Regions from separate parts of the Rhizobium hidalgonense genome, predicted to be linked through region 3. Evidence: predicted binding sites of a transcription regulator. Region 3 holds the regulator's gene; each other region holds the start of a gene.
The links. Region 3 encodes PhoB, which activates phosphate uptake and scavenging genes when phosphate is short. Its sites were predicted from a motif close to TGTCATNNANCTGTCAT; they were not measured.
Positions count from the first base shown of each region.

Region 1: FFM81_RS13670 (alpha-D-ribose 1-methylphosphonate 5-triphosphate diphosphatase) is a predicted target of PhoB. The motif match lies at 1,859-1,875, and genes of this name have one in related genera.
Region 2: phnF (phosphonate metabolism transcriptional regulator PhnF) is a predicted target of PhoB. The motif match lies at 1,410-1,426, and genes of this name have one in related genera.

Region 1 covers NZ_CP054027.1:2,836,112-2,839,332, reverse strand. Annotated here, with positions in the region: gene FFM81_RS13680 (molybdopterin-containing oxidoreductase family protein) at 1-1,196, shown strand, start outside; gene FFM81_RS13675 (NUDIX domain-containing protein) at 1,193-1,783, shown strand; gene FFM81_RS13670 (alpha-D-ribose 1-methylphosphonate 5-triphosphate diphosphatase) at 1,932-3,101, shown strand.
Region 2 covers NZ_CP054027.1:4,146,537-4,149,757, reverse strand. Annotated here, with positions in the region: gene FFM81_RS20260 (carbon-phosphorus lyase complex subunit) at 1-250, opposite strand, end outside; gene phnH (phosphonate C-P lyase system protein PhnH) at 255-863, opposite strand; gene phnG (phosphonate C-P lyase system protein PhnG) at 863-1,339, opposite strand; gene phnF (phosphonate metabolism transcriptional regulator PhnF) at 1,458-2,195, shown strand; gene FFM81_RS20240 (2,3-bisphosphoglycerate-dependent phosphoglycerate mutase) at 2,235-2,870, opposite strand; gene dapB (4-hydroxy-tetrahydrodipicolinate reductase) at 2,892-3,221, opposite strand, start outside.
Region 3 covers NZ_CP054027.1:3,791,199-3,794,419, forward strand. Annotated here, with positions in the region: gene FFM81_RS18410 (aspartate aminotransferase family protein) at 1-233, opposite strand, end outside; gene FFM81_RS18415 (GcrA family cell cycle regulator) at 660-1,193, shown strand; gene phoB (phosphate regulon transcriptional regulator PhoB) at 1,553-2,236, opposite strand; gene phoU (phosphate signaling complex protein PhoU) at 2,373-3,086, opposite strand; gene pstB (phosphate ABC transporter ATP-binding protein PstB) at 3,131-3,221, opposite strand, start outside.

The DNA of each region.
Region 1 (3,221 bases), 960 kb from region 3:
AGCGCAATGGTGCGGTCGCCATGCATGCGGCAGCCTCGGTCGCCACCGTCCTCGGCTCCTGGCAATATGAGGGCGGCGGCGCCTTCCATTCGAACAGCGATATCTTCCGCATGAACAATGCGGAACTGACCGGCAGGTCGATGAAGGATGCCGATATCCGCATGCTCGACCAGTCGCAGATCGGCCGGGTGCTGACCGGCGATGCGGTGGCGCTGCGCCATCGCGGCCCGGTGACGGCGATGTTGATCCAGAACACCAATCCGGCAAACATCGCCCCCGAGCAGCGGCTGGTCAGACGCGGTTTTGCCCGCGACGACCTCTTCGTCGCCGTCCATGAGCAGTTCATGACCGAAACGGCGGAGATTGCCGATATCGTCATTCCCGCGACGATGTTCGTCGAGCACGACGACATCTACCGGGCCGGCGGCCAGAACCATATTCTGCTGGGGCCGAAGCTGGTCGAGCCGCCGCCAAGCGTGCGCACCAATCTCTTCGTCATCGAAGAACTGGCCAAGCGCCTCGGCGTCGCCGATCGCCCGGGCTTCGGTTTTACCGCCCGCGAGATGGTCGACCGGGTGCTCGAATCGAGCGGCCTGCCGGATTACGATCATTTCCTCGAACACAAATGGTTCGATCGCCAGCCGGCTTTCGAGGAGGCACACTTCCTGGACGGTTTTGCCCATCCGGATGGCAGGTTCCATTTCCGCCCGGACTGGATCAACCAGCCGGCGCCTAACAAGCCGCCGGCCGCCGTCGGCGTGCTCGGGCCGCATGCAGAGCTTCCGGCCTTCCCGGATCAGGTCGATGTCATCGAGGTCGCCGATCCCGAGCATCCCTTCCGCCTCGCCACATCGCCCGCCCGCAACTTCCTGAATTCGAGCTTCTCCGAAACCAAGACCTCGCGTCAGAAGGAAGGCCGCCCCGAAGTGATGATCAATCCGGCCGACGCCGAAGCCAATGGCATCGCTCATGGCGATCTCGTCCGCATCGGCAACAGCCGCGGCGACCTGCGCATCCACGCCCGCATCACCACCGAAGTGAAATCAGGCGTGCTGATTGCCGAGGGACTCTGGCCGAACAAGGCGCATATCGACGGCGAGGGGATCAACGTCCTGACCGGCGCCGACCCGGTCGCGCCCTATGGTGGGGCCGCCGTGCACGATAACAAGGTCTGGCTTCGCAAGGACGCAGCATGATGCAGCCGAAATCACGGGTGAAGATCGTCAGCGAGGAAACGCTGTCGAATGGGTGGACGCGGTTGAGCAGCTATTTGCTCGACTATATCGACCGTAGGGGCGCGACCCAGCAGCTGAAGCGGGAGGTCTACCACCGCACGCCGGCCGCCTGCGTCCTGCTTTACGATCCGAAACGCGATCTTGTCGTTCTCGTCCGCCAGTTCCGGCTTGCCGTGCATCTCAATGGCGACCCCGCCTGGATAATCGAGGTGCCTGCCGGCCTTCTCGACGACGATCATCCCGAACAGGCGATCCGCCGCGAGGCGATGGAAGAAACCGGTTACCAGCTGCGCGATGCGCGCTTCCTGTTCAAATGCTACACGTCGCCGGGCGCCTTTGCCGAAGTCGTCCACTTCTTCGTCTCCGTGATCGACATCGCCGACCGCGTTGCCGAGGGCGGTGGCCTAGACGAGGAGCACGAGGATATCGAGGTCCTGGAAATCCCGCTCGACGAAGCCGCCCGGATGATCGAAACCGGCGAGATCTTCGACGCCAAGACGATCATGCTGCTGCAATGGGCGTTGTTGAACAGGAATAAACTTCGATAGCGGATGAGCGGTCTCGGGCAAGCCGTTGGGTTGGGCTCAAGACGGTTTCGCTATCGCGGTTGTGGCGTTCGAAAATTTCATACGTTTGTCACGAAGCGGTTCTATCCGCTGCGGTCTGTCAATCATCGATGCGGTTAGGAGAAAGCCCATGTGGCTCAGCAATTTCACCCTCGTTCTCCCAAACGAGGTCGTGAGTGAAGGTTCCGTGCGTGTTGAGGATGGCGTCATCGCCGAGATCCGGCCCGAGCCGATAGCGGCTGCGGCCATCGATGGCGGCGGCCGGCTGCTGATGCCCGGTTTCGTCGATCTCCACGGCGACATGATCGAGCGCGAGATCGCGCCGCGGCCGAATGCGACGATGCCGATCGATTTCGGCATCCACGAACTCGACAAGAAACTTGCCGCCGCCGGCGTCACCACGGCCTTCGCCGCCGTCTCTTTCGCCACCGAAAGCGTCTACGGCCACGTCCGCTCGCTGGAGACGACTGCGGCGGTGATCGAGGGCATCAACCGCCTGCGCGACGACCTGCTGATCGACCACCGCGTCCACGCCCGCTACGAAATCACCAATGTCGGCGCTGCTCCGGCGCTCGAGCGCCTATTGAATGCCAACCAGATCGACATGGTCTCGCTCACCGACCACACGCCGGGGCAGGGCCAGTACAACAACCTGCAAAGCTACATCCTCAGCATTTCCGAGCGCCGGGCCATCTCCGAGGAAATGGCCGCCGAAATCGTCGCCAAGCGCATCGCCATGCGCAGCAATCCCGAGATCGAAGCCAAGCTCAAAGACATCGTCGCGCTGTCGCTGAAGCACAAGCTGTCGCTCGCCTCGCATGATGATGACAGCGTCGAGAAAGTCGCCGAAATGCACGATCTCGGCGTCACCATCAGCGAGTTTCCGGTGACCGCACCTGCAGCCGAAGAGGCGCGCCGCCGCGGCCTCTGGACGCTGATGGGCGCGCCGAACGCGCTGCGCGGCCAGTCGATGTCGGGCAATCTCAGCGCCCTCGATGCCGCCAGGGCCGGCCTGCTCAGCGTCATTGCCGCCGATTACCACCCGGCCGCCTTCGTGCCCGGCATCTTCAAGCTCGCCGATATGGTGGAAGGCGGTCTCCCGGCTGCCGTCGCTATGGCGACCGCCAACGCCGCCCACTCCGCCGGCCTCTCCGACCGCGGCGAAATCGCCCTCGGCCAGCGCGCCGATCTGGTGACTGTCGAACCCGGCGACATCAACCGCATCCGCGCCACCTTCCGCGCCGGCCGCTTCGTCTACAGCGACGGCACGCTGCATCCGCTGCGGGCGATGGCGGCTTAGGTCGAAAAAACGTGATTGTCATCTCAGCAAGCAGCATGCCTTTCATCTTGTGTCGAAGGTGAAGGACTTGGCATGCTTCGGTGGGGCTGACAGTCGACGCTTTCCTAACTAAATTCAGGT
Region 2 (3,221 bases), 360 kb from region 3:
TCGTACGATAGGCGCGCAACAGGAAGATCGCCTCGATCATGTCGCCGCGCGATTGGCGCACGGCCAGCGCTGCGAGCCTGCGGTCGAAAAGCGAGGCCTCGGCCATGACGCGGTCGACGGCGAGGGCAAGTTGTTCGACGATCTGCTCGATGCCGATCGCCGGCAGCGAACGGTCGCCGCGGCGGCGGTCGGCAAGCAGCCGGTGGGCATTGGCGATGGCGGCCTCGCCACCTTTGACGGCAACATACATGAGCTCAGATCTCCGTTGCTGTGATCTTGGTGGTGCGCGGCAGGCAGATGAAGCGTCTGCCCGAGGTCAGCACGATGTCGATGCCGCGCGGAAAGAGAGCGCGGTTCTCGGTCCAGAGCCGCAGAAAGGTCTCGGGCAGGCCGACAGGCGCAATCTTCGCGACAGTCTGGATGCCTGGGCCCATCAGCGCCAGCCTGCGCCCGCTCTCCAGTTCGGCAAGCTCGATGATCAAGGTCGTCGAACGGTCGGGATATTCCTGCGTGCCCGATGCAAACAGCCCGAAGGGGCAAAGTGCGGTGCCGGCTTCCGTAAAGGCGAAACGCGCCTCGGCCTTTTCGGTGGTCAGCGGCGCGCCGGTGTGGAAGCCGAGCCATTCCGGCACGGCGGATTTCGCCAGCCCCTGGGAAAGCCAGACTGATGTGTCGTGGTCGCAAAGCGTCAGCGCGATCGCGCCGGCGGCGATGCCGAGCGGTGCCGGCGGCGCGGCATCGGGCTGAACCGTCTGGATCGTGCCGGGCCGGGCCATGCCGTCCATCAGCATTTTGAAGACACTCTGGGCGTGGAAGACCGGTTCGGCAAAGCCGCCGGTCAGAGCTTCCGTCTTCAGAACCATCAGTTGTCTCCCCGCACCATGGTGAAGAAATCGACGCGGGTGGCGGCCGTCTCGTCGGCCTTGCGGCGCTCAGTAGCGGCGATCCGCTCGGCGATCGGCAAAAGCAGCGCCTGCTCGACGAAATCCTGCGTCGCCTCCTCTTGCCAAAGGGCGTCGAAGATCGCCGCAAGCCGGGCCTTCTCGCGGTCGGTGCCGAGCGCCTGCGCATGGCCGATCGAGCCGGAGTCGAGCCGGACGGTCGCCCGTGTCACCGTCACCTCGCCGAGATTGAAGGACGCTCCGCCGCCGCCGATGCGGCCGCGGACCATCACCAGCCCTGTCTCCGGTCCGCGCACCGCATGCGCCGCAGGCTTTTGCGGCAATGCATCCCAGACCGCCTGGAGTTCGCTGCGTTCCGCGCGCGCCAGCAGATCGGCGGCGCGTTTGCGCCCGGATGCCGTCTGTGACGCAGCGTTTTTCCTGTCCACTGAGATCATCGCCGCTTTCCTTTAAATGTCTATTGATATAGACAACCATACAAGCTATGTTTAGTCCTAAATCGATGTCATGACAAGCGTGTGACGCCGTCGGTTGAAATGACGGGGCAGGGGTGGAATGGCAGGATTGAAGCAGGTGCAAAGACAGACCGGCGTGGCGCTCTGGCGCCAGATCGCCGACCGGATTCGCGAGGCGATCAGCACCGGAACCTATGACGAGGCGGGAATGGTGCCGCCGGAAACGATCCTGGCGCAGCAATTCGGCGTCAACCGGCATACGGTGCGCAGCGCTTTGGCGGCCTTGGCGCAGGAGGGAATCGTGCGTGCGGTACAAGGTCGCGGCACGCTGATCGAGCGTAAGGAGCGGCTGAATTTTCCGATCACCAAGCGCACGCGCTTCACCGCCGGCATCGGCGATCAAGCGCGCGAAATGCGCGGCCTTCTGCTTGATGATGTCACGGAGGAGGCGAGCGCCGAGATCGCCCGCTGGCTCGGCCTGAAGCAGGGAGCGCAAGTCATCCGCCTGGAAACATTGCGCCAGGCAGACAAGCGCCCGGTTTCAAAGGCGACGAGCTGGTTTCCTGCCGCACGCTTCGCCGGCATCGGTGAGGCCTACCGCAAGCACGAATCGATCACCAAGGCCTTTGCCGACCTTGGCCTGCCGGACTATGTGAGGGCGACGACAGAAGTGACGGCCGCCCATGCGAATACATCAGACTTGGCCGACCTGGAGCTCACCCCCGGTGCGATCCTGCTGATCGCCAAGGCGATGAACACCGATCTCGACGGTGTGCCGGTGCAGTATTCGATCAGCCGCTTCGCAGCCGACCGGGTTCAGTTCACCATCGAGAATTGAGGGCAGCCTTCCCCGTCGGGACAGGGAAGGCCACTGGATTCAATGTGCGCCGGACATATCGCCGAGCACTTCCTTGGAAGCCACGGTGGAATCAGCCTTCAGCTTGTAAACCATCGGGACGCCGGTCGCGAGGTTGAGGGCGAGCACGCCTTCCTTGGTCAGCTTGTCGAGCACCATGACCAGCGAGCGCAGCGAATTGCCGTGTGCGGCAACCAGAACCTTCTCGCCGCGCAGCACGCGCGGCAGAATCTCGGTGAGGTAATAGGGCCAGACGCGGGCGCCGGTGTCGCGCAGGCTTTCGCCACCCGGAGGCGGCACGTCGTAGGAGCGGCGCCAGATATGCACCTGCTCCTCGCCCCATTTGGCGCGCGCATCGTCCTTGTTGAGGCCGGAGAGATCGCCATAGTCGCGCTCGTTCAGCGCCTGGTCGCAAATCGTCTCGAGATCGGGCTGACCGACCTTGTCGAGGATGAGCTTCAGCGTGTGCTGGGCCCGCACCAGAGCCGAAGTATAGGCGACGTCGAATTTGATCCCGTATTCGGCCAGCGCCTTACCACCGGCATTGGCTTCCTCGATGCCGAGCTCGGTCAGATCGGGATCCTTCCAGCCGGTGAAGAGATTCTTCAGGTTCCAGTCGCTCTGGCCGTGGCGAACGAGGACGAGGGTACCGCTCATGAATTAGCCTCCGTGATATCGTTATGAAGAAGAGAGCCCGAGCACGTCGAGCATGGAATAGAGACCCGGCTTCTTGTCGCGCGCCCAGAGTGCGGCCTTGATGGCGCCGCGCGCAAAGATCGAGCGGTCGGCTGCGCTGTGCGACAGGGTGACGATTTCGCCTTCGCCGGCGAAGAGCACCGAATGTTCGCCGATGACGGAGCCGCCGCGCAGCGTCGCAAAGCCGATCGTGCCGGCCTCGCGGGCGCCGGTATGGCCGTCGCGCACCCGGACCGATTTCGAGGTCAGATCGATGCCGCGGCCCCGTGCGGCGGCATTGCCGAGAAGAAGCGCGGTGCCGGAAGGCGCATC
Region 3 (3,221 bases):
CGCTCCTGGCCGGGGATCTCATAGATATTGGAAAGGTGCCAGACCTTGTCGGCCTGCTCCTTCAGCGCTGCGACCACGTGCGGGTTGCTGTGGCCGACGGAGGTGACGGCGACGCCCGCGCCGAAATCGAGATATCGCTCGCCGCTCTCGGTGATCAGCCACACGCCCTCGCCTCGCTCGAACCGCAGCGGGGCACGAGAGTAGGTGTCATAAAGCGGCGCGGCTTCGGCCATGGCGCGAGTCTCCTATCGATGTTATCCAGCAGCGGACTCCGGCTAAGAAAAAACCAGGCCCGAAAAATCAAAAATGCCGCCTTGCGGCGGCCAGCGGCACTATTTCCTTTTCGCGCTGCAATGTCAACAAAACTGCGCCCTTAGCGTATGCAGCAAGGGTGTACAGCGGCATTTTCAGTCTTCAACAGGCAATATTGCAGAAATGCCACGCCGGGGCAGCAAGTTGGGGAAAACTACGAATTCGATTCATCCGGATTCCCGCGACTCTTGTCAGGGAGTCAGCCTCACACTAGGTTAAAGTTCAATTACTAGACTGCATGCGGCGGAACTAGTCACCAAAATTGATCAAGCGTTTCTTGTTTCGGAGGCTTCCGGGACAACGGTGAGGGATTCTGCCATCACCAACGCAGAAGGTGGAGACAGGGCATGAACTGGACAGACGAGCGGGTCGAGAAACTCAAGAAGCTTTGGGCCGAAGGACTGAGCGCCAGCCAGATCGCGGCGCAACTTGGCGGTGTCAGCAGAAACGCTGTGATCGGTAAAGTACATAGGCTCAGCCTTCCGGGCCGCGCCAAGGCCGGCGGCACCGCCGCCACGGCGCGCACGCCGAAACGCAATACCTCGGCGCCGCGCGCACCGAATTATGCCTCTCGCATCACCACCCGCACCGTTACCCGCCAGCAGGGCGCAACGATGCTGAAGGAAGAGATCGAGATCGAAACGGTCGAGGAAATGGAGTACGTGCCGAAGGGCAACGTGGTCGTGCCGATCTCGCGCCGCCTCGGCCTGACGGAACTGACCGAACGCACCTGCAAGTGGCCGGTCGGCGATCCGCTGAAGGACGATTTCCATTTCTGCGGCTGCGAATCCCCCGACAATTCGCCCTATTGCGGCTATCATCAGAAGCTTGCCTACCAGCCAATCAACGAACGCCGCCGGGCGGCAGCGCGGGCCGGCTGAGAAGCGGCATCGCTGGACATGAAAAACGGGCCGCGCGGCCCGTTTTTTTATGAGTAGAGTGGGAAGGCGGCCTTTGTGTTTGGCAACAAAGCCAGCCATACATTCCGTCATCCCAGGGCTTGACCCTGGGATCCACAACCAGGCACTCGGCTTCGATAATTTCCCTGCAGCTGGATGCCATCGCTCTTCTCACAGTGCCAGCCGCATGGATCCCAGGGTCAAGCCCTGGGATGACGGAGGAGAGGTGGTGCCTGGATGACGGAGGAAAGGCGGTGCCGGCTCATACGCCGCGCCGGTGCGATGAAAGGGCGTGGGAAGGGCTGTGCAGGCGGGAACGCCGACCACGCACTCCCTCAGCCTCAGGCTTCCATCGAATAACCGGCGCCGCGGACGGTGCGGATGACGTCTTGCATGTTGGAGAAATTCAGCGCCTTGCGCAGGCGGCCGACATGGACGTCGACGGTGCGTTCGTCGACATAGATGTCGTGGCCCCAGACGCCATCCAGGAGCTGCGAGCGGGAGAAGACCCGGCCCGGCGACGACATCAGGAATTCCAGCAGGCGGAATTCGGTGGGGCCGAGGCGGACTTCGCGACTCTTGCGGTGGACGCGATGGGTTTCGCGGTCGAGCTCGATATCGCCGCATTTCAATACCGTCGACAGCACCTCGGGGCGGGCGCGGCGCAGCATCGCCTTGACGCGGGCAACCAGCTCGGGGGTCGAAAAGGGCTTGACGACGTAATCGTCGGCTCCTGTGGAAAGCCCACGGACACGCTCGCTCTCTTCGCCGCGCGCCGTCAGCATGATGATCGGCAGGCGCTCGGTTTCCGGCCGCATGCGCAGGCGCCGGCAGAGCTCGATGCCGGAGACGCCGGGCAGCATCCAATCGAGGATGAGAAGGTCGGGCGTGCGTTCCTGAAGCCTGATTTCGGCCTCGTCGCCACGAAGGATGGTATCGACCTCGAAGCCTTCCGCTTCGAGATTGTAGCGAAGAAGCACGCTGAGCGCCTCCTCGTCTTCAACTACTGCAACTCTCGGGATCATGCGTATTGGTCTCCTCGCGCATGATCCTTAAACCGGGGATGATTTAAGCAATGCATCCTGCGCAAAATCAGAAAAGTGGCTGCGACCTCTTTGCGCGCCCCACATGGGCGCGCGCGCAATTGACGGGTGCGGACGGTTATTCCGTGACTGCACCAACGGTGTTGGCGCTGTCGTCCTTCGGACGGTCGCCTTCCGGCTGGGCGCCGGTTGCCATGTAATAGATCGTCTCGGCGATGTTGGTGGCGTGATCGCCGATGCGCTCGATGTTCTTGGCGCAGAAGAGAAGATGCGTACAGCTGGTGATATTGCGCGGATCTTCCATCATGTAGGTCAAGAGCTCGCGAAACAGCGAAGTGTACATTGCGTCGATCTCGTTGTCGCGCTCGCGGATCGCACTGGCCTTGTCGGCGGCGCGCGTCGTGTAGACGTCGAGCACTTCTTTGAGTTGGACGAGCGCCAGCTCGGACAGATGCTCAAGGCCGCGGGCGAGCTTGCGGGGAACGCCGGTGCTTTGGACGGCGATGACGCGCTTGGCGGTGTTCTTGCCAAGGTCGCCGACCCGTTCGAGATCGGCGGCAATGCGGATCGAACCCATGATTTCCCGCAGATCGGCGGCCATCGGCTGACGGCGGGCGATGGTAACGATCGCCTTGTCGCCGATTTCGCGTTCGGCGTGATCGAGGATCACATCGTCGGAGATGACCTTCTGCGCCAGCGCCGTGTCGCCGTTGACCAGCGCCCGGACGGATTCGGCAACCATCTGCTCGGCCAGGCCGCCCATTTCGGAAATCCGCCTGGACAGGAACTTCAGATCATCATCATAGGCAGAATAGATATGTGTCGATGCCATGGGGCTTTGTCCTTCGAATAACGGAAAGCTTCGTATCGCCAAAATCAGCCGAAGCGGCCCATGATGTAGTCCTGGGTGCGCGGATCGTCGGGATTGGTGAACATCTTGTCGGTGTCGTTCTCCTCGACGAGATTG